DNA from 3 places in the Streptomyces sp. NPDC002701 genome. Region 1 is predicted to be linked to each of the others. Evidence: riboswitches for the same ligand, from Rfam matches in the RefSeq annotation. Region 1 holds a riboswitch; each other region holds the start of a gene.
What was found. Region 1 has a riboswitch for thiamine pyrophosphate ahead of thiC (phosphomethylpyrimidine synthase ThiC). Riboswitches for the same ligand answer to the same signal wherever they lie in the genome.
Positions count from the first base shown of each region.

Region 2: it holds a riboswitch for thiamine pyrophosphate, as region 1 does, so the genes downstream of both, thiO (glycine oxidase ThiO) here and thiC (phosphomethylpyrimidine synthase ThiC) in region 1, are expected to answer to the same signal.
Region 3: it holds a riboswitch for thiamine pyrophosphate, as region 1 does, so the genes downstream of both, ACFYXC_RS24455 (thiamine ABC transporter substrate binding subunit) here and thiC (phosphomethylpyrimidine synthase ThiC) in region 1, are expected to answer to the same signal.

Region 1 covers NZ_JBIAQL010000005.1:165,815-173,332, forward strand. Annotated here, with positions in the region: gene ACFYXC_RS16530 (LacI family DNA-binding transcriptional regulator) at 1-557, shown strand, start outside; gene ACFYXC_RS16535 (metallophosphoesterase) at 734-1,960, shown strand; gene ACFYXC_RS16540 (hypothetical protein) at 2,144-3,016, shown strand; gene thiC (phosphomethylpyrimidine synthase ThiC) at 3,169-5,043, opposite strand; TPP riboswitch at 5,036-5,192, opposite strand; gene ACFYXC_RS16550 (YibE/F family protein) at 5,264-6,697, shown strand; gene ACFYXC_RS16555 (SsgA family sporulation/cell division regulator) at 6,752-7,192, opposite strand; gene ACFYXC_RS16560 (IclR family transcriptional regulator) at 7,292-7,518, opposite strand, start outside.
Region 2 covers NZ_JBIAQL010000001.1:984,543-992,060, reverse strand. Annotated here, with positions in the region: gene thiE (thiamine phosphate synthase) at 83-745, opposite strand; gene ACFYXC_RS04235 (Rv2175c family DNA-binding protein) at 850-1,221, opposite strand; gene ACFYXC_RS04230 (NAD(P)/FAD-dependent oxidoreductase) at 1,625-2,788, opposite strand; gene ACFYXC_RS04225 (hypothetical protein) at 2,921-3,322, opposite strand; TPP riboswitch at 3,374-3,486, shown strand; gene thiO (glycine oxidase ThiO) at 3,484-4,800, shown strand; gene thiS (sulfur carrier protein ThiS) at 4,803-5,003, shown strand; gene ACFYXC_RS04210 (thiazole synthase) at 5,007-5,801, shown strand; gene pknB (Stk1 family PASTA domain-containing Ser/Thr kinase) at 5,955-7,518, shown strand, end outside.
Region 3 covers NZ_JBIAQL010000009.1:191,260-198,777, forward strand. Annotated here, with positions in the region: gene ACFYXC_RS24435 (phosphatidate cytidylyltransferase) at 1-708, shown strand, start outside; gene ACFYXC_RS24440 (hypothetical protein) at 846-1,091, opposite strand; gene ACFYXC_RS24445 (DUF6233 domain-containing protein) at 1,088-1,417, opposite strand; gene rlmN (23S rRNA (adenine(2503)-C(2))-methyltransferase RlmN) at 1,547-2,653, shown strand; TPP riboswitch at 2,683-2,788, shown strand; gene ACFYXC_RS24455 (thiamine ABC transporter substrate binding subunit) at 2,871-3,974, shown strand; gene ACFYXC_RS24460 (ABC transporter permease) at 3,950-5,641, shown strand; gene ACFYXC_RS24465 (ABC transporter ATP-binding protein) at 5,644-6,678, shown strand; gene ACFYXC_RS24470 (LAETG motif-containing sortase-dependent surface protein) at 6,868-7,518, opposite strand, start outside.

The DNA.
Region 1 (7,518 bases):
CCGCGGTCCTGGGCATCCTCGACCACCTGGCCGCCGCCGGGGCCCGCCGCATCGGCCTGCTGACGGGGACGACCACGGACACGTACACCCACCTCTCCACGACCGCGTACCTCCGCTGGTGCGAGCGGGTGGGCCAGGACCCCGTGTACGAGGCATATCCCGCGCATGATCCGTGCGCGGGGGCGGTGGCCGCCGACCGGCTGCTCGCCCGGCCGGACCGGCCCGACGCCGTCTACGGGCTGTTCGACCCGAACGGCACCGACCTCCTCGCGGCCGCCCGGCGCTACGGCCTGCGCGTACCGGAGGACCTGCTTCTCGTGTGCTGCAGCGAGTCCACCGTCTACGCCAACACCGAGCCGCCCGTCACCACACTCTCGCTCAAACCGCGCCGCATCGGCACGGCCGTGGTCCAGCTCCTGATCGACGCCATCGAGGGGGTCGAAACGGACCAACCGGTCGAGCAGGTGATACCGACGGAGCTGATCGTGCGCACCTCCTCCCAGCGACGGCCGCCACGGACGACCGTCAGCCCGCCGAGGTCCCCGGAGGAGGGGTGACCTCCCACGCGGAAAGGCCCTCCCAATTCGGGAGAAAACCACGGTGAACTGGGGTCTTGCTCCGATTCACCACCCCTGGGTCATCACATGGCGCGATCCGCATTCCTATGATGGGCGGACGACACCGCGGGCCGCTGCGACCAGGCAGTCCGACGCGGTGCAGATGCGGCGCGATGGTGGTGGAGGGGTCGATGACTCAGGGGGCCGGTCAGGAACCCGAGATGCGGACGCCGACGGTGCGCGACTTCCGCGTGCCGGCGTACGTCCACGAGGCCGGTCCGTACGCGCAGCCGCCCGGACCACCTCCGCAACAGGCCGGGCCGTACGACCGGTCCGCCGAGCCGTACGACCAGGCCGCTGACCCGTACGTCGGCCCCGCTGACCCGTACGCCGGGCCGGCCGACCCGTACGTCCGGTCCGGCCCGTACGCGGGGCCGCCGCCCCACGGCGAGGGCGGCGCCCCGGCCGAGGTGCCGGAGGGTTACACGCCGACGGAGCGCGATCTGCCGGTCATCAACCGCGGTGACACGGTTCAGGTGCCGGTCGAGCCCGAGGCCGGTCGGACCCCATCGCCCGACGAGGGGCCGGGGCCGCTGTACGTCGTCGGCGACGTGCACGGATATCTCGACGAGCTCGTCGCCGCGCTGCGCGAGAAGGGGCTCATCGACGCCGAGGCCCGCTGGGTGGCGGGTACCTCGCGGTTGTGGTTCCTCGGCGACTTCACCGACCGCGGGCCCGACGGCATCGGCGTCATCGACCTCGTCATGCGGCTGTCCGCGGAGGCCGCCGCGGTGGGCGGCTACTGCAAGGCGCTGATGGGCAACCACGAACTGCTGCTGCTCGGCGCCAGGCGGTTCGGGGACACCCCCGTCAACTCCGGCGCGGGTACCGCCACCTTCCAGGCCGCCTGGCTGCTGAACGGCGGTCAGAAGACCGACATGGAGCGCCTCCAGGACCACCATCTGCAGTGGATGGCCCGCCTCGACGCGATGGAACTGGCGGACGGGCATCTCCTCGTGCACTCCGACACGACCGCCTATCTCGACTACGGCGACTCCATCGAAGCGGTCAACGACACCATCCGGGAAACCCTCACCCGCCATGACGCGGACGAATGCTGGGACCTTTTCCGCAAGTTCACCAAGCGCTTCGCGTTCCGCGACGACGGCGGCGCCCAGGCCGTGCGCTCCTTGCTGGAGACGTACGGCGGTTCGCGCATCGTCCACGGTCACAGCCCCATTCCGTACCTCCGCGGCGATGTCGGTTCGGAGGACGGCGGGGACTCGTCGACGCCACGGGTCGAAGAACCCCACGTGTACGCCGACAAGCTCGCGATCGCGATGGACGGTGGCGTGACCATGGCCGGAAAGCTACTGGTCCAGCAACTTCCCCTGGATGGTTGAGCGTTTACGGGGCACGTGTCCCTGAATGAAGGACGCGTGCGGTCCGGTGGCAAATTCTGGAAACCCCCTGTCACCCTGTGCCGTCACCGCTCTACCATCGGATTATCCGTAGCAGGCTCCCCTCCGTTTCTGCCCGACGGCTCGTCAGCATGCCGAGCCACCAGCCCTACGGAGCATCGGGGGATGCACATGAACAGCGTTCCGCAGCACCTGCTGAGTGAGGACCGCCAAGAGTACGAGCGGATCCTCGACGAGGCGCTGCGCTCCGCACCACACCGTCCGGAACTCGCCGCCGTGGGTCAGCGGCTCAATCCCGAACAGCTGCGCACGATGGCGCTCAACGCCACCGCACTCATCACGGCGGCCGCGGCGACCGAGTACCAGCACTATGTGAAGGTCCGCGAGGAACTGCGCCAGCCGGCGCCGTCCACCCCACCCGTCCGCGAAGGATCCTCCAGTTCCTCGGATCCGGGTACGAGCGCGGTGGGGCTCGCCACCACCATGGGGGAGGTGGCCGAGACCGCCGGGGCGGGTGCCGCCGCGGTCGTCGCCGTGCTCGCCCCTGTCCTCGCCGGCACGGCCGCGGCGATCTTCCTGCTCGTCGGCTACATCCTGAAGATGCTCGACCCCCAGCCGGGCATCGCCCAGACCCTCCTCACCACCGGATGGGTCTTCGGCGCCGTCACGGCGGCCACGATCCTGGTCGCCGCGGTCTGCCTGCTGCTCGCCGCCCTGCGCAACGGCGCCAGTTCGCTCCAGGCCGGCGTGCACGGCGAACACAGCGAGGAGGTCGACCGTGCCAGGCACGCCTGGCACGACGCTCTCCTGGAGCACGGCATCATGCCGTTCCTCAAGGAGGCCCTCGCGGACCCGGGTACCGCCGCCCTCGGTCGTACGAAACCGTCGGCGCCGGTCAGCCGGATGCCGCAGCTCGGCTACAACCGCCCGGGTTTCAGCAGCCCCGACGGCGGCCCGGCAGCGGGCCCGCGCCCCAGTTTCTCGAGCCCGGACTTCAGCAGCCCGGACTTCGGGGGGCCGGAGCACGCTCCCGAATAAGGGAGGGGTCCGCCTGCCAAGACTGATCGACGACGGAAACCCGTCGTCGATCTTTTCTTGGCCCGCGGTAACGGCGACGAGGTGACCCCGGCGGCGTGGCGGCCGGCGGGGTCACCCGGTCCGGACAGGCGGAGCGGGCGGGTGTGCCCGGGTCAGTCGGCCAGTGGCAGGTAGACCCGGTTGCCCGCGGCGGCGAACTCCTTCGACTTCTGGAGCATCCCCTCGGCGACCTCCTCGGCCGAGGCTCCCGCTGCCGCCGTACCGCCGAACTGCTCGGTGATGCTGTGGCTGATCTTCATCGAGCAGAACTTCGGCCCGCACATGGAGCAGAAGTGCGCCGTCTTGGCCGGCTCGGCCGGGAGCGTCTCGTCGTGGAACTCCCGGGCCGTGTCCGGATCCAGGGCCAGGTTGAACTGGTCCTCCCAGCGGAACTCGAAGCGGGCGTCCGACAACGCGTCGTCCCACTCCTGCGCGCCCGGATGTCCCTTGGCGAGGTCCGCCGCATGGGCCGCGATCCTGTAGGTGATGACACCCGTCTTGACGTCGTCACGGTTGGGCAGGCCCAGATGCTCCTTGGGCGTGACGTAGCAGAGCATCGCCGTGCCCCACCAGGCGATCATCGCGGCTCCGATACCGGAGGTGATGTGGTCGTACGCCGGCGCGATGTCCGTCGTCAGCGGACCGAGCGTGTAGAACGGAGCCTCCTCGCAGATCTCCTGCTGGAGGTCGATGTTCTCCTTGATCTTGTGCATCGGGACATGCCCGGGGCCTTCGATCATGGTCTGTACGTTGAAGCGCTTGGCGACCTTGTTGAGTTCTCCGAGCGTCCGCAGCTCCGCGAACTGCGCGGCGTCGTTGGCATCCGCGATCGAACCCGGCCGCAGACCGTCGCCGAGCGAGTAGGTGACGTCGTAGGCGGCGAGGATCTCGCAGAGCTCCTCGAAGTGCTCGTACAGGAACGACTCCTTGTGGTGCGCCAGGCACCATGCCGCCATGATCGAGCCGCCACGCGAGACGATGCCGGTCTTGCGGTTGGCTGTCAGCGGGACGTACGGGAGGCGTACACCCGCATGGACGGTCATGTAGTCGACGCCCTGCTCGGCCTGTTCGACGACCGTGTCCTTGTAGACCTCCCAGGTGAGTTCCTCGGCGCGCCCGTCGACCTTCTCCAGCGCCTGGTAGAGGGGGACCGTCCCGATGGGCACGGGGGAGTTGCGCAGCACCCATTCCCGGGTGGTGTGGATGTTGCGGCCGGTCGACAGATCCATGACCGTGTCGGCACCCCAGCGGGTCGCCCAGGTCATCTTCTCGACCTCCTCCTCGATGGAGGAGGTGACGGCGGAGTTGCCGATGTTGGCGTTGACCTTCACCAGGAACCGCTTGCCGATGATCATCGGCTCGATCTCCGGATGGTTGACGTTGGCCGGCAGAACAGCCCGGCCCGCCGCGATCTCCTCGCGTACCACCTCGGGGGCGACGTTCTCCCGGATGGCCACGTACTCCATCTCCGGCGTGATCTCGCCCCGCCTCGCGTACGCGAGTTGGGTGACTGCCTGCCCGTCACGGCTCCTGCGGGGCAGACGCGGGCGCCCCGGAAAGACCGCGTCGAGGTTGCGCAGTCCACCGCGCGGTGAGGTGTGCTTGATCCCGTCGTCCTCGGGCCGCACGGGACGGCCCGGGTACTCCTCGGTGTCGCCACGGGCGATGATCCAGTTCTCCCGCAGGGGCGCCAGTCCCCTGCGCACCTCCGTGTCGACGGCAGGATCGGTGTACGGGCCGGACGTGTCGTACAGGGTGACCGATCGGCCGTTGGTGAGATGCACCTGACGGACCGGCACGCGCAGGTCGGGGCGCGAGCCCTCGACATACGCCTTGTGCCAGCCGATGGACCTTCCGGCGTCGCCGTTCTCCGGCGGGGCAGTTGCCCCACCGCTCTCGGGTGAGGCGGATACCTCGGTGCCATCGGTCGGGGCGAGCGCCCCGTTCGTCTGGCTGGAGGCAGGCGTGCGTACGTCCTTGTCGGTCATGAGACCTACTCCCTACGCCGGCATTACCCGGTAACAGGTTCGGCGGTCGACGCAGCGTTTCCCGTCCGGCGATGTTCCACGTGAAACATCGCGGATACGGAGGTCAGCGCCCTCTCAGCCCGGTGCTCCGAGCTCCCGCGTGTGCAAAGGTGCTTCCACGCTAGCGTCACAATGGGCGCGGTGAACAGTGGGCCCCTCTCGTTCTTGCGATGATCGGTCGGTGACCACGACGCAGCAGCCTCCACTTCCACCGTCCGAACCGCCCCACGGACAGGGCCCCGACGGCCATGGTCCCGGCGGCGGTGGCGGCGACGGACCTGTCGGCGACGGGCACGGTCACTCGCACAACCACGGCCCCGCGGCCCCGGTCTCCATGCACCTGCGCAAGATCATCGCCGCGGTACTGATCCCCTTCGCCGCGGCGGTCGTGATCGGTCTCGCGGTGCTCTGGCCCGGCGGCGCCCCCGAGCACGAGCGCACGGGTGTCGGCTTCGACCGGCAGACCCAGCAGGCCACCGTGACGAAGGTCGACAAGGTCGACTGCAAGTCGGTGAACGCCTCGGGCGGGACTCCGACCGGCGACACCTCGACGGCCGAGGGCTCGTCCGCGCAGCAACAGGCTTCGGGCACCTGCAAGAAGGCGACGGTCCGGGTCGACAGTGGCAAGGACAAGGGACGTACCTTCACCGAGATCGTCCAGCCGGACTCCTCACGGCAGCTGGAACAGGGCCAGGAGGTGATCGTCGCGTACGCACCCGATGCCCCCAGGGAGCTGCAGTACTCGGTCACCGACGTGAACCGCAAGCTCCCGATGGCGCTGCTCGCCGGTATCTTCGCCCTCGCCGTGGTCGTGGTGGGCCGGATGCGCGGTGTCATGGCGCTGGTCGCGCTGGCCGTCAGCTTCCTGATCCTGACGTTCTTCATCCTGCCCGCGATCCTGCAGGGCTCGAACCCGCTGGTCGTGGCGGTGGTCGGGGCCAGTGCCATCATGCTGATCGCGCTCTACATGTGCCACGGCCTCTCCGCCCGGACGTCGGTCGCGGTGCTGGGCACGCTTCTGTCCCTGCTGCTGATCGGGCTGCTCGGCTCCCTGTTCATCGACTGGGCCGCACTGACCGGCAACACCGACGACAACACCGGCCTGATCCACGGGCTCTACCCGTCCATCGACATGAGCGGTCTGCTGCTGGCGGGTGTCATCATCGGTTCGCTCGGAGTGCTCGACGACGTCACGGTGACGCAGACGTCGGCGGTCTGGGAACTCCACGCGGCCAACCCGGCGATGGGCTGGCGAGGGCTGTACCGGGCGGGCATCCGCATCGGCCGCGACCACATCGCGTCCGTCGTCAACACGCTCGTCCTCGCCTACGCCGGCGCGGCGCTCCCTCTGCTGCTGCTCTTCTCCATCGCGGAGAGCAGCGTGGGGACGGTGGCCAACAGCGAACTGGTGGCGGAGGAGATCGTGCGCACGCTCGTCGGCTCGATCGGGCTGGTCGCCTCGGTGCCGGTCACGACGGCTCTCGCGGCCCTGGTGGTGTCGGCGGACCGCCCGGGCGGCACCACCCCGGTCGAACAGGCGCCGCCCCAACCCCAGCCGCAGGCCGGCTCACGGGCGCCGCTGCGGGGCGGGAGCGGTCGCCGCCGCAAGCACTGAGCACGACTCGCACCGACCCCGCGATGTTCACCTCGCACTGCTCACCCCGCGCTGTTACCCCGCGCTCTGTTCCTCCGCCAGGATGCGGTCCAGGGCCTCGTCCAGGTGGGTGTCGAAGTCGGCGAGGGAGCGTTCCTGCCCCAGCGGTACCAGGCGGTCCGTACGGTCGAGGAACGCCAGCAGGGGCGCCGTGCCGCAGCGGAAGCGGGCCTGGTCGGCGCCCACCTGGAGCCGGATCAGCACGTCGCCGAATCCGTCGGTGTCGGAGGGAGCGATGTGGACGTCTCCGTCCCCGCACGGGCGGCCCACCCCGTCGATCAGCAGTTCACGGCCGAAGGCCCAGGTCACCGGGGCGTCGCCCGGCAGGTGGAAGGTCAGACGCACGGCATAGGGATCACAGGTCTCATAACGCAGCTCCACCGGAATTCGGAAGGAGAGCTCCTCCGAGACGACGAAGCTCATCATGACCTCTGCCTGTACTACTGACTCGCGCATCGCCTACCCCGTCGTCTGCCGTCCATGGCCGGGAATCGTCCACCCAAACACTTCTGGCATCTTGCTCAACGTGTACACCAGATCACAAGGAGTGAGTTTTCAGATGCTGATAGAGAGGGCGAGAGTTCCCAGCAGTCCGCTGATCCCGCTCTGCAGTCGGCGTGCTGCCGGCAGCAGCCGATCGACCTGGTGGGACGGCATGGAGATGGCCACCGCGGCGGCCGTACCGCCCATCGTGATCGGGATCGCGGCACAGACCGCGCCCAGCGCGTACTCCTGATGTTCGATCACGGGCTGCATGCGCCGAGTCGATTCGAGACGCCGCA
Region 2 (7,518 bases), on a different contig from region 1:
CCACTCCTCGGACAGTCGGCTCTGTAGCGGACCTCCGGCTGCCGCGTCACGCGGTCCCTGAGCCATGCCGCCTGCGTCCGGGTCACGCCGTCCGCAGGCGCTTCGCGAACTCCGCCGCCGCCGCGCCGGGGTCGTCGGCCTCGGTGATCGCCCGTACGACGACGACGCGGCGGGCGCCCGCTTCGAGCACCTCGTCGAGGTTGCCGAGGTCGATGCCGCCGATGGCGAACCACGGCCGGTCCGTGGCCAGCGCGGCCGTGTCACGGACCAGGCCGAGGCCCGGCGCTTGGCGCCCCGGCTTGGTGGGGGTCGGCCAGCAGGGGCCGGTGCAGAAGTAGTCCACGCCGTCCTGGGCGGCGGCGGCCGACGCCTCGGGACCGGCGTGGGTGGAGCGGCCGATCAGGACGTCGTCGCCGAGGATCGCCCGGGCCGCGGGGACGGGCAGGTCCCCCTGGCCGAGGTGCAGGACGTCGGCGCCGGCGGCGTGGGCGACGTCGGCGCGGTCGTTCACCGCGAGCAGCTTGCCGTGCCGGCGGCAGGCGTCCGCGAGGACGGCGAGGTGTTCGAGCTCCTCGGCCGCCTCCATGCCCTTGTCCCGCAACTGCACGATGTCCACGCCGCCGGCCAGGACCGCGTCCAGGAAGCCGGCGAGGTCGCCCTGGCGCTTGCGGGCGTCCGTGCAGAGGTAGACGCGGGCGTCGGCCAGCCGGGCGCGCGCGGATGCGGGTGCGGTGGGTGCGGGCATGCGTGGGTCCCCCGTGGCATGTCGGTGGCGTACGGGCCGCGGGAGCGCGGCCCGTACGCCGTGTGGCGTAACGCGTGGTGCGTGTCGCGTGCTGCGTGTTCGGGTCAGACGGCGAGCGCCTGGGCGCGGCGCTTCACCTCCGTGCCGCGATTCTCGCTCAGGGCCTGCGCGGGCGTACCGGGCAGGCTCTCGTCGGGGGTGAAGAGCCACTCGAGCATCTCTTCGTCGGAGAAGCCGTCGTCCCGCAGGAGCGTCAGGGTGCCGGACAGGCCCTTGACGACCTTCTGCTCGTCCGCGTCGACGAAGGCGGCGGGGACGTGCAGCGCGCGGTTCTCACCACGGCGTACGGCGATGAGCTGGCCTTCCTTGACCAACTGCCGGACGCGCGTCACCTCGACGCCGAACTGTTCGGCGATGTCGGGGAGGGTGAGCCAGGCGGGGACGAGAGCATCGATCTTTGCGTCAATCTCGGTCACGGACACAAGCGTGCCATCTCCCACTGACACTCGGTACCCGGGCCGGTCGACCGGGTCACGGCCGACCGGCCCGGTGCCGGTCCGGTCTCCCGTCCCGGGCCACCGCCGGGCGGTCGGTCGCCCGCGCCCTTTAGGGGGCGCTGCGCGTCCCCGCTCAACCCCGGCGGCCGTTCGTCACCTGCGGCCCAGTGGGGGCTGGGCGCGCAGTTCCCCGCGCCTGGGCGGGGGCCGGGGGTCCTTCGTGGGGCGCGGTGCGCAGTTGCTCGCGTGCCTGGCGGGGGCGTCTGGTGGGGCGGTGCTGGGTGGGGGCTCGGCCATTTCGGTGGGCTGTGGCCCGGTAGGGGCGCGGGGAACTGCGCGGTCAGCCCCCACCCGCCCGCGGTCGACGGGACAACCCGCGGCGCTACGCCGTCGCCTTCTTCAAGGGACGGGTCGGGTCCGGGAGCAGGGTGGGGTCCATTCGGGTGCCCGATTCGATCAGGCGGCGGCCCTGCGCCAGGTCCCGGGGCCGCCCCACGGCGAGGACGGCGACCAGCCGGCCGTCCCGGAGCCAGCACACCGACCACGCGGGCCCGTCCGGCCCGCCCCGCCACACCATGGTGTCGGCGGACCCGTGATGCCCCGCGTACTGGACGAAGCGGCCGAACTGCTCGGACCAGAAGTACGGCACCGGATCGTACGCGGCGAGCGTCTCCCCGACGATGTTCGCCGCGACCGTGCGCGGCCCCTGCAGCGCGTTGTCCCAGTGGTGGATCAGCAGACGCTCCCCGTACCGGCCCGACGGGAAGGAGGCGCAGTCGCCGACCGCGTACACGTCCGGGACGGAGGTGCGCAGACGGTCGTCCGCGACGACCTCCCGGTGGGCGCCCAGTTCGACGCCGGAGCCGGTCAGCCAGGCCGTGGCGGGCCGCGCCCCGACACCGACCACGACGGCGCCCGCGGGCAGCCGCGACCCGTCGTCCAGGACCACCGCGCCGGGCTCGACGCGCTCCACGCGCGCGTGGGTGCGCAACAAAGCCCCGCTGTCCGCGTACCAGGCGGCCATGGGGGCGGCCACCTCGGCGGGCACCGCGCCGACGAGCGGCCGCCCGGCGGCCTCGACGACGGTCACCGCGCAGCCCGCCTCCCGGGCCGCCGTGGCGAACTCCGCGCCGATCCAGCCCGCGCCCACCACCACGATGTCGTCCTGCCGGGCGAGAACCGGCCGCAGCCGCTCGGCGTCGTCGAGGGTGCGCAGCAGATGGACACCCGGTACGCCGTCGGCGCCCGGCAGCCGGATCGGTTCCGCACCCGTGGCGACGACCAGGACGCCGTACGGGACGGCGCCCTCGGCCGTGTCGAGTTCACGCCGGTCCGGGCGCAGGCCGGTCACTTCGAGCCCCAGGCGCAGCTCCACGTCGAGGGAGGCGAAGTCGACGTCGAAGGCGGAGCTCTCGGCCTTGCCGAGCAGCACGGCCTTGGACAGCGGCGGCCGGTCGTACGGCTGGTGCGGTTCCGCGCCGATCAGGGTCACGGTGCCGGTGAAGCCCTGTTCCCGCAGGGCCACGGCCGTCTGCACGCCGGCCATGCCCGCACCGACGATCACGACGCCGGGTCGCCCCGCCGGACCTGCTCCCTGTGTCAGCTCACTCACCCGATCACCTTAGGCAGTCGGGCAAATCGTCGGTCAGGGCCGCGGCCGGTGAGCTGTCACACAGCGTCAGCCCCGGGCGGCCTCAGAGACATCGCCGGCGGTGGAGTCCTCGGCGGCCTCAGCGGCCCCGGCGGCCACCTCTTCGACCACGCTCGTCCCGCTGCCCTCCTGGGACTCCCACTCCCAGGTCTCCTCCAGCCGGACCCTGCCGTCGGAGGTCTCGGCGACGAGGGACACGCAGTGCCCCGAGGAGGTGGTGCCGTCCGCCTTCAACTGCACGTAGCGGAAGTCGAGCCGGTCGCCCTCCCGGGTGCCCACGAGGTGGCCGCGGACGACGTCGCCGCCCGCGTACTCGGCCCAGATCTCGCCGTCCTGCTCGTGGTAGGCGAACCGGGTGCGCGTACCCACCTGACCGGGGGCCTGGTCGGCCACGGGGGCGAGAACGAGTCCGTCGAGCGAGCGGGCCATGCGGGGCGCTCCCTTACTGCGGTGCGGGGCGAAGAGCTAGGGTGGCCAACGTAGAGCACTCGCGGGAGCCCGGACGCACCGGGCTGAGAGGGAGGCTGGGCGGCCTCCGACCGTACGAACCTGATCCGGGTCATGCCGGCGAAGGGAGGGGCTGGACGCCCATGTCGCGTACATCGCAGGCATCTTCACCCGACGAACCGATCACCACCGGACCGGTCGCCGACGAACCGATCACCACCGGACCGGTCGCCGACAAACCGGTCACCACCAGACCGGTCGCCGACGCACCGCTCACCACCAGACCGGTCGCCGACGTCCTGGTCGTCGGGGGCGGCATCATCGGGCTGGTCACCGCCTGGCGGGCCGCGCAGCGCGGATTCACCACCGCGGTCGTGGATCCCGGACCGGGCGGCGGCGCCGCGCAGGTCGCCGCCGGGATGCTGGCCGCCGTCACCGAGCTGCACCACGGCGAGCAGACCCTGCTCGGGCTCAACCTGGCCTCGGCACGGCGCTATCCGGACTTCGTCGCCGAGCTGACCGAGGCGACCGGCCAGGACCTCGGCTACCGGCGGTGCGGCACGCTGACCGTGGCACTCGACGCCGACGACCGCGCCCATCTGCGGGAACTGCACGCCCTGCAACAGCGGTCGGGCCTGGCGTCCGAGTGGCTGAGCGGCCGCGAGTGCCGGCGCCTGGAGCCGATGCTCGCGCCCGGCGTGCGCGGCGGGCTGCGGGTGGACGGCGACCACCAGATAGATCCCCGGCGGCTCGCCGCGGCCCTGGTCACGGCCTGCGAGCGGGCCGGAGTGGTCTTCCACCGGACGCGGGCCGGGCGGCTGACCGTCACGGCGGGCCGGGCCACCGGAGTCGTCACGACGGACGGCACCGGGCTGTCCGCGGGGCAGGTGGTCCTCGCCGCGGGCAGCCTCAGCGGACGCCTCGCGGGCGTGCCCGAGGACGTACGGCCCCCGGTCCGTCCCGTGAAGGGGCAGGTGCTGCGGCTGACCATGCCGCGGCCCGGCGCGGTCCTGCCGGGCGGGACCGCGCCCTTCCTGAGCCGGACGGTGCGTGCCGTGGTCCGCGGCAGCCACGTCTACCTCGTGCCGCGCGAGAGCGGCGAGCTCGTCGTCGGCGCGACCAGCGAGGAACTGGGCTGGGACACCACGGTGACCGCGGGCGGCGTGTACGAACTGCTGCGGGACGCCCACGAACTCGTCCCCGGCATCACCGAGCTGCCGCTCACCGAGACACAGGCCGGACTGCGGCCCGGCTCCCCCGACAACGCGCCCCTGCTCGGCCCGACCGCTCTGCCCGGTCTGCTGCTGGCGACCGGCCACCACCGCAACGGCGTGCTGCTCACCCCGGTCACCGGCGACGCCCTGGCGCACGCCCTGGCCACCGGTGAGCTCACGGACGAGGCGCGCCCGTTCACCCCCGGGCGGTTCAGCGCCGCCGCACTCACGGAGCAGCCCGTATGAACATGACCGTCCTCGTCAACGGGGAGCGGCGGGAACTCGCCGCCGACACCGCCCTCGACACGCTCGTCGCCACCCTCTGCGCGGCCCCCTCCGGCGTCGCCGCCGCGCTCAACGAGACCGTCGTCCCGCGCGCGCAGTGGCCCGGGACCCTCCTGCGCGAGGGAGACCGCGTCGAGGTCCTGACCGCGGTCCAAGGAGGCTGACCCATGGCCGACGACCCCTTCGTCCTCGGCGGTACGTCCTACACGTCCCGTCTGATCATGGGCACCGGCGGTGCCCCGAGCCTCGACGTCCTGGAGCGCTCGCTCGTCGCCTCCGGCACGGAACTGACGACGGTCGCGATGCGCCGCGTGAGTCCCGGCGCCCACGGCTCGGTCCTCTCCGTGCTCGACCGGCTCGGCATCCGCGTGCTGCCCAACACCGCGGGCTGTTTCACCGCCGGGGAGGCCGTGCTGACGGCCCGCCTCGCGCGCGAGGCGCTCGGCACGGACCTGGTCAAGCTGGAGGTGATCGCCGACGAACGCACCCTGCTGCCCGATCCGGTCGAACTGCTGGACGCCGCCGAGACCCTCGTCGACGACGGCTTCACGGTCCTCCCCTACACGAACGACGACCCGGTCCTCGCGCGGAAGCTGGAGGACGTGGGGTGCGCGGCGGTCATGCCGCTCGGATCGCCCATCGGATCGGGGCTCGGGATCCGCAACCCGCACAATTTCCAGCTGATCGTGGAGCACGCGCGCGTGCCGGTGATCCTGGACGCCGGAGCCGGTACGGCGTCGGACGCCGCGCTCGCCATGGAGCTGGGCTGCGCCGGTGTGATGCTCGCCTCGGCCGTGACCCGGGCCCAGGAGCCGGTGCTCATGGCCGAGGGGATGCGGCACGCGGTCGAGGCCGGACGGCTCGCGTACCGGGCGGGACGCATTCCGCGCCGGCACTTCGCCGAAGCCTCCTCCCCGGTGGAGGGAACAGCGCGCTGGGACCCGGAACGGCCCGCTTTCTGAGAATGGGCCGGAAACCCGCTTGAACATGCGTCCGCACCGGTACGCCGTCCCGCGGCGACCGGCGTGCGAGGTGCGTCACAGCTCGGCTTCAGTACCGCCCCGGAATCGCCCGGCCGGGCGGCTCCGTCAGTGGCGGCTCGTAGACTCACCAGCGTGGACACGACCCTTCAGGACCCTTCCCCAGCCTTCGGCGGCCGGGGAGACCCCATTGTCGGGCACGTGCTCGACGGCCGGTATCACGTCGACGCGCGCATCGCGGTCGGCGGGATGGCCACGGTCTACCGGGCCGTGGACACCCGCCTCGACCGGGTGCTCGCGCTCAAGGTGATGCACCCGGCCCTGGCCGCCGACGCCTCCTTCGTCGACCGCTTCATCCGTGAGGCCAAGTCGGTGGCGAGGCTCGCCCATCCGAACGTGGTGCAGGTCTTCGACCAGGGCACCGACGGCGCCTACGTCTATCTGGCGATGGAGTACGTGGCCGGCTGCACCCTGCGCGACGTGCTGCGCGAGCGCGGGGCGCTCCAGCCGCGGGCCGCGCTGGACATCCTCGAACCGGTCCTGGCCGCGCTGGGCGCGGCGCACCGCGCCGGTTTCGTGCACCGCGACATGAAGCCGGAGAACGTCCTGATAGGGGACGACGGCCGGGTGAAGGTGGCCGACTTCGGTCTGGTACGGGCCGTGGACACCGTCACCCACACGACCGGGGCCGTGCTCGGCACCGTGTCGTACCTCGCGCCGGAGCAGATAGAGAGCGGCACGGCCGACCCGCGGGTGGACGTGTACGCGTGCGGCATCCTGCTCTTCGAGATGCTGACCGGCGACCGGCCCCACTCGGGGGACTCACCCGCCGCGGTGCTCTACAAGCACCTGCACGAGGACGTGCCCCCGCCGTCGGCGACCGTGCCCGGCCTGGCTCCCGAGCTGGACGCGCTGGTCATGTCGGCCACCGCGCGCGACCCCGGGCTCCGCCCGTACGACGCGGTGGCGCTGCTCGCGCAGGTCCTGGACGCGCAGAGCGGCCTCGGCGACGACCAGCTCGACGCCGTCCCGCCGGGGGCCGTCGCCACGGACCGCCGGGGCAGCGAGGACCGTACGAGCGTGATCCCGCGCTCGCTGTCGGTGCCGCGGCCCCTCCCGGTGAACGAGGACGACGCGGAGCTGCACCGCACGAGCTTCCTGCCGTCCCCGCCGCCCGAGCCCCCGCGGCGGCGCCGCGGCCTGGCACCGCGGCGGGGCCCGCTCGCGATCGTCGCCGTGGTGCTGCTGGTCCTCGGCCTCGGCGCCGGGGTCTGGTACATCAACTCCGGCCAGTTCACCAAGGTCCCCGCGGTGCTCGACAAGACCGAGGCGCAGGCCACGCAGCGCCTGGAGGACGCCGGCCTCGAAGTGCGCACCGTCAAGAAGGCGAACAGCGACACGGTCAAGGCCGGCCGGGTCATCAGCAGCGATCCGCAGGCCGGTGCGCGCATCCGCGCCAACGACTCCGTGACGCTGACGGTGTCCAAGGGCCCGGACATCGTGCGCGTGCCTGACCTGGGGGGCTTCGCGCTCGACAAGGCCAGGGAGCGGCTCCGGGACGAGGGCCTGGAGGCGGGGATGGTCACCAAGGCTTTCAGCGACGAGGTCACCGCGGGTTACGTGATCAGCACGAAGCCGGGGGCGGGCACCGAACGCCGTGGCGGTTCGGCGATCGCGCTCGTCGTCAGCAAGGGCAGCC
Region 3 (7,518 bases), on a different contig from region 1:
GCTGTCGCCGTCGTGGTCGGCCTGTGGGAGCTCACGTCGAGGCTCGCGGAGCGCAAGGACATCAGGGCGCCGCTCGTGCCGCTGGCGGTGGGCGGTGCGGGGATGGTCGTCGCCGGATACGTCCGCGGGCCCGAGGGCGCCTGGGTGGCGATGGCGCTCACCGCGCTGGCGGTCCTGGTCTGGCGGATGACGGAACCTCCCGCGGGCTACCTCAAGGACGTCACCGCGGGTGTGTTCGCGGCCTTCTACATCCCGTTCCTCGCCACGTTCGTGGCGATGATGCTCACGGCGGACGACGGTGCGCGGCGGGTGCTGACGTTCCTGCTGCTGGCCGTGATCAGCGACACGGGCGCGTACGCCGTCGGCTGGCGCTTCGGCAAGCACAAGCTCGCTCCGCGCATCAGCCCCGGCAAGACCCGCGAGGGCCTGCTCGGCGCGGTCGCCTTCGCGATGGCGGCGGGTGCGGTGTGCATGCAGTTCCTGATCGACGACGGCACCTGGTGGCAGGGCCTGATCGTCGGCTTCGCGGTCGCGGCCAGCGCCACGCTCGGCGACCTCGGCGAGTCGATGATCAAGCGCGACCTGGGAATCAAGGACATGGGCACCCTGCTCCCGGGCCACGGCGGCATCATGGACCGACTGGACTCACTGCTGCCCACCGCTCCCGTGGTGTGGCTGCTCCTGGTGCTCTTCGTGGGCTCCAGCTGAGCACCGGACCTCGCTGCGCGGTACGAGGACCCCTGGCCGAGGGCGGCCGGGGGTCCTTCGCGTACGGCGACGGTCTGATCGTGTGTGCGGAGCCGTGCGCGACGCGGTGTACGGCGGGCGCCGGGGCCGGGGCGGCGTCAGCCCTGGCCGCCGTACTCGTGGGGACGGCCGCCCTGCCACTCCACCCACTGGGGATCGTCCAGCAGTTCCCCCGCGTCCGGCAGGCCCGCGCGGCGCAGGAACTCGACCACGTCGGCATCGCTGTGGGCGAGACCGGCGACCTGGGCGCGGATGGACACGCGGCGCCCACGGCCACCCGTCGGACGGTGCACCACGATGGGCGCCGTGCCCGTTCCCTCGGACTGCGGCCGCTCGCGGTTCACAGCACACCGAGCCCGGTGTCGGGACGGCAGTAGGGGCACGCCGTGACGCCGTCCTCCGTGATCGCGCGGAGGGCCTGGTCCCGGCCCAGCGGTTTCGTGTTCTTGCCCGCCATGCCGCAGTCGTCCGTATGGACGGAGTCGGGGGCGGGCCGGCCGCCCGCCCGTCGCATGGCGAGCCTGTACCCGAACGCGGGTGACGGCAGCGTGCGCGCCGCACGCGCGGTGACGACCTCCTGCCGCTCCAGCTCGGCGATGGTGTCGTCAGTGCGGCGGAGCTGCCAGACCAGCCATTCGCGGACGCTGCGCAGGCGATCGAGACGAGACACTTTTTCGGACACGAGTTCGATTCTAGGTCCTGATGCGACTCCTGGGACAGCACCCCCACCGAAGCCCGGCCCGAGCCGGGCAACCGGCGGCCCGGGTCACACGAATCGATCTGCGACACTGGTACAGCCATGCCTAAGCCCGGAGAACTTACATTCGTCGCCCCCCGCGGAGCCAAGAAGCCGCCGCGGCACCTTGCCGATCTCACGCCTGCCGAGCGTAAAGAGGCCGTTGCCGCGGTCGGTGAGAAGCCGTTTCGTGCCAAGCAACTCTCGCAGCACTACTTCGCGCGGTTCGCGCACGATCCGGAGCAGTGGACCGACATCCCGGCCGGGTCGCGCGCCAAGCTGCAGGAGGCGTTGCTGCCCGAGCTGATGACGGTCGTGCGGCATCTGTCCACCGACGCGGACACCACCCGCAAGACCCTGTGGCGGCTCTTCGACGGCACCCTCGTCGAGTCCGTGCTGATGCGCTACCCGGACCGGGTCACCATGTGCATCAGCTCACAGGCCGGCTGCGGGATGAACTGCCCGTTCTGCGCGACCGGGCAGGCCGGCCTCGACCGGAACCTGTCGACCGGCGAGATCGTGCACCAGATCGTCGACGGGATGCGGGCCCTGCGCGACGGGGAGATCCCCGGCGGTCCGGCGCGGCTGAGCAACATCGTCTTCATGGGCATGGGCGAGCCCCTCGCCAACTACAAGAGGGTCGTCCAGTCCATTCGCGCCCTCACCGACCCGGAGCCGGACGGGCTCGGACTGTCGCAGCGCGGTATCACCGTGTCGACCGTCGGTCTCGTCCCCGCCATCAACCGGTTCTCCGACGAGGGCTTCAAGTGCCGCCTCGCCATCTCCCTGCACGCGCCGGACGACGAGCTGCGCGACACCCTCGTACCGGTCAACACGCGGTGGAAGGTCCGGGAGGTGCTGGACGCCGGCTGGGAGTACGCGGCCAAGTCCGGGCGGCGCCTCTCCATCGAGTACGCGCTCATCCGGGACATCAACGACCAGGCGTGGCGCGGTGACCGGCTCGGGCGGCTGCTCAAGGGCAAGCCGGTGCACGTGAACCTGATCCCGCTGAACCCGACGCCCGGCTCCAAGTGGACCGCCTCGCGGCCCGAGGACGAGAAGGCGTTCGTCGAGGCGATCGCCGCCCATGGTGTGCCCGTCACCGTCCGGGACACCCGTGGTCAGGAGATCGACGGGGCGTGCGGGCAGCTGGCGGCCACCGAGCGGTAGTCTGGCAGCGTTCGTACCGACACATCTTCATATTCCGACAGGGGAGCGCCACAGCGCTGAGAGTGCGGGAGAGCCCGCAGACCCTCTGAACCTCGCCCAGGTCATTCTGGGTAGGAAGTTCGGTCACTACTCAAGCTGTTGCGCCCTGCCCGGGACCGACCGAGGTCCCGGGCAGGGCCGCGTCTCTTCCTGGACAACCCAGGAGGAACCAGAACCAGTGCGTACCACGAGCATCACCCACCGGCTCACCGCCGCCGTCGCGGCCACCGGGCTCGGCCTCGTCGCGCTCAGCGCGTGCGGGTCCTCCGACTCCGGGGACGGGGGTTCGGGCGACGAGGGCTCCGGGACCGTGACCCTCGTCAGCCACGACTCCTTCGCCTACAGCAAGGACGTCCTCAAGGCGTTCGAGGAGGAGTCCGGCTACAAGGTCAGGGTCCTCAAGGACGGCGACGCCGGGCAGGCCGTCAACAAGGCGATCCTCACCAAGGACAACCCGCAGGGCGACGTCTTCTTCGGCGTCGACAACACCCTGCTCTCGCGCGCGCTCGACAACGGGCTGTTCCAGTCGTACGAGGCCAAGGGAGCGGACCTCGTCCTGCCCGAGTACCGGGTCGACCCGGACAGGCACCGCGTCACGCCGATCGACTCCGGTGACATCTGCGTCAACTACGACAAGACCTACTTCAGTAAGCGTGACCTGGCGCCGCCGACGTCCTTCGACGATCTGATCAAGCCCGCGTACAAGAACCTCCTCGTCACCTCGAACGCCTCGACCTCCTCGCCCGGCCTCGGCTTCCTGCTCGGCACCGCCGCGAAGTACGGGGACGACGGGTGGGAGGACTACTGGAAGAAGCTCAGGGCCAACGGCGTGAAGGTCGTCGACGGCTGGGAGCAGGCATACAACGAGGAGTTCTCCGGGTCCGCCGGCGGCAAGAAGGCCAAGGGCGACCGGCCGCTCGTCGTCTCGTACGCCTCCTCCCCGCCCGCCGAGGTCATCTACGCCGACCCGAGGCCGAAGACCGCGCCGACCGGTGTCGCGGACGGCACCTGTTTCCGGCAGGTCGAGTACGCGGGGCTGCTGAGCAACGCGGAGAACGCGAAGGGCGGCAAGGCGCTCGTCGACTTCCTGATCAGCAAGAGGTTCCAGGACGACATGCCGCTCAACATGTTCGTGTACCCGGTCCGTGAGGGCGCCCGGGTGCCCCAGGAATTCGTGAAGTTCGGCCCGCAGGCCGAGAACCCCGAGACCCTGGACCCCGCCAGGATCGCCGACAACCGTGACGAGTGGGTCAAGTCATGGACCTCGCTCGTACTGAAGTAGAGGCGCGGCCGCGCGCACACAGGCGTACGGGGAGCGCGGCGCGGCTCGGTCTCATGGCCGTGCCCGTCGCGTTCTTCGGGCTCTTCTTCGCCTATCCGGTCGCGGCGATCACCGCCCGCGGGCTGCGTACCGGCGGGAGCTGGCGGTTCGGGCGGATCTGGGACGTGCTCGCCCAGCCCGACATCCGGCACGTCCTGTGGTTCACCACCTGGCAGGCGCTCGCCTCGACCGCGCTCACCCTGCTGATCGCGCTCCCCGGCGCGTACGTCTTCGCGCGCTTCGAGTTCAGGGGCAAGCAGGTGCTCCGGGCCGTCGTGACCGTACCGTTCGTGCTGCCGACCGTCGTCGTGGGCACGGCCTTCCTGGCGCTGCTCGGCCGGGGCGGACTGCTGGACGACCTGTGGGGCGTACGCCTGGACACCACCGTGTGGGCCATCCTGCTCGCGCACGTCTTCTTCAACTACGCGGTCGTCGTCCGTACGGTCGGTGGCCTCTGGTCGCAGCTCGACCCGCGGCAGGAGGAGGCCGCACGGATGCTCGGCGCCTCACGGTTCGCGGCCTGGCGCACGGTGACGCTCCCGGCGCTCGGCCCGGCCGTGGCCGCCGCCGCACTCATGGTCTTCCTCTTCACCTTCACCTCCTTCGGCGTCGTGCAGATCCTCGGCGGCCCCACCTTCTCGACGCTGGAGGTCGAGATCTACCGGCAGACCTCGGAGATCTTCGACCTCTCCACGGCCGCCGTGCTGACGATCATCCAGTTCGTGGCCGTGGGCGCGATCCTCGCCGTCCACGCGTGGACCGTACGGCGGCGGGAGACCGCGCTGCGGCTGGTCGACGCCGCCACGACCGCGCGACGGCCGCGCGGGGCGGGGCAGTGGACCCTGCTCGCCGCTGTCCTCGCCACCATCGCCGTCCTGCTGGTCCTGCCGCCGGCCGTCCTGGTCGCGCGCTCGTTCGACGCCCCGGGATTCGGCTACTACAAGGCACTGACCAGCGACGAGGGCGGTCTGTTCCTGGTGCCGCCGATCGACGCCGTCGGCAACTCGCTGCGGTACGCCCTCGCCGCCACCGCCATCGCCCTGCTGATCGGCGGACTCGCGGCCGCCGCCCTCACCCGCCGGGACGCGGGACGTCTCGTACGGGGCTTCGACGCGCTGCTCATGCTGCCGCTCGGGGTCTCCGCCGTGACCGTCGGCTTCGGTTTCCTCGTCGCGCTCGACGAACCGCCGCTGGACCTGCGCAGCACCTGGATCCTCGTGCCCCTCGCGCAGGCGCTGGTGGGTGTCCCCTTCGTCGTACGGACCATGCTGCCGGTGCTGCGGGCCGTGGACGGGCGGCTGCGCGAGGCGGCGGCGGTGCTCGGGGCCTCGCCCTGGCGGGTGTGGCGCGAGGTCGATCTGCCGATGGTGCGGCGGGCGCTGCTGATCGCGGCCGGGTTCGCCTTCGCCGTGTCACTGGGCGAGTTCGGCGCGACCGTCTTCATCGCACGGCCCGACAACCCGACGCTGCCGGTCGCCGTGGCACGGCTGCTGGGACGGGCGGGCGAGCTCAACTACGGGCAGGCCATGGCCCTTTCCACCGTCCTGATGGTGGTGTGCGCGGTGGCGCTGCTGGTCCTCGAACGCCTTCGCACCGACCTTCGCTCCGACCGGACGGGAGAGTTCTGAAGATGCTCGAACTGGAAGGGGCGACCGTACGGTTCGGCGGGCGGGCCGTGCTCGACGACGTCGGTCTCGATGTCGCCGAGCAGGAGATCGTATGTGTGCTGGGGCCCAGCGGCAGCGGCAAGTCGACGCTGCTCAGGGCCGTCGCCGGGCTGCAGCCGCTGGACGGCGGGCGGGTGTTCCTGGACGGCCGTGACCTCGACGGCGTGCCCGCGCACAGGCGGGGCGTCGGCCTGATGTTCCAGGACCACCAGCTGTTCCCGCAGCGGGACGTCGCCGGGAACGTGGCCTTCGGGCTGCGGATGCGCGGCGAGTCGAAGCGGCAACAGGCCGCTCGGGTCGGTGAGTTGCTGGAACTCGTCGGTCTGCCGGACTCCCACCGGCGGGCCGTGGCCTCCCTCTCCGGCGGCGAACAGCAGCGGGTCGCTCTTGCCCGGGCGCTCGCTCCCCGGCCCCGGCTGCTCATGCTCGACGAGCCGCTCGGCCAGCTCGACCGCTCGCTGCGTGAACGGCTCGTGATGGAACTCCGCGAACTGTTCCGCGAGTTGGGCACCACCGTGCTCGCTGTCACGCACGACCAGGGTGAGGCATTCGCGCTCGCCGACCGGGTCGTCGTGATGCGGGACGGACGGATCGCCCAGTCGGGTACGCCACTTGAGGTCTGGCAGCGTCCGGCGGACGCGTTCGTGGCCCGGTTCCTCGGCTTCGAGAACGTGACCGGGGCGACCGTCTCGGGTGAGGTGGCGGACACCCCCTGGGGCAAGGTGCCGGTGCCCTCCGGCACCCCGCAGGGCGAGGTCACGCTCCTCGTCAGGCCGGCGGGCGTAGGGCTCGTGCCGGCCGCGGAGGGGCTGCGCTGCGCGGTGGCCGCACGGACCTTCCGGGGCACTCATGTGGCCCTGCGGTTGCAGCCCGAGGGCGCGCCGCGGCTGGAGGCGGCGTGTGCGCTGCGGGATGCGCCGGAGACCGGGGACGAGGTGGGGGTGGCGTTCGACGCCGCCGAGATCGTCGTGCTCGCCGGGGCCCGGGGCGCGGCCTAGGGGGTGCCCGGCCGGGGCTCGGGGGCGAGTGGCTCGTCGCCGGTGATGAGGGTGCGGGTTGGTGGGGGCTGAGCGCGCAGTTCCCCGCGCCCCTTGCGGGGCGGGGTGGGGCTCGGTGTGGGTGGGGGTCGGTGTGGGTGTGGCCCGCTTCCCTGGGTGGGGGCGGGCCACTGGTGTAGCTGGTGGGTGTCAGCGGTTGTTCGATGCGCCGCGGCGGCGGAGCGCGAACATCACGCCGGCGCCGGCGGCGACGAGCGCCGCCGCTATGCCGACGATGGCACCGGTGTTGGAGCTCGAACCGGTCTCGGCGAGGTTCGACTCACCCGCGGGCGAGGGGTTGTTGTCGCCGGTCGACGCGGCGGGGGAGCTCGCCGACTCCGCGGGCTCGGAGGGCTCCGAGGAGCCGGGGGCCTCCGAAGGCTCCGAGGGGGAGGACGGCTCCTCCGAGGGCGACGGGGTCGCCGGAGGCGTGGACGTCTCCGGGGACTCGCACGCCTCGGACGGAGTGACGAGGTTGGGCTTGATGTCCTCGTCGACCTGGTTGCCGGCCTTGACGTGGATGCGGTAGGTCGCGTTCGGCTTCCAGTCCTCGGAGAAGTCGATGGTCACGCCTTCGCGCGTACCTTCGACGACCTGTTCGCCGACGAGCTTGGCGTCGGCGTTGTTCGACTGGAGGAAGACGGAGACCGTGGCCTTGACGCCCGACGGGTCCTTGTCCGTGACGCTGATGACGCCCTTGGTGCCGTCGCACTTGGCGACGGCGGAGAACTCACTGATGTTGCAGGCGAGCGCGTTGCCGGCCAGGCCGAGCGTGAGCGCGGCCGAGGCGGAGGCAACTCC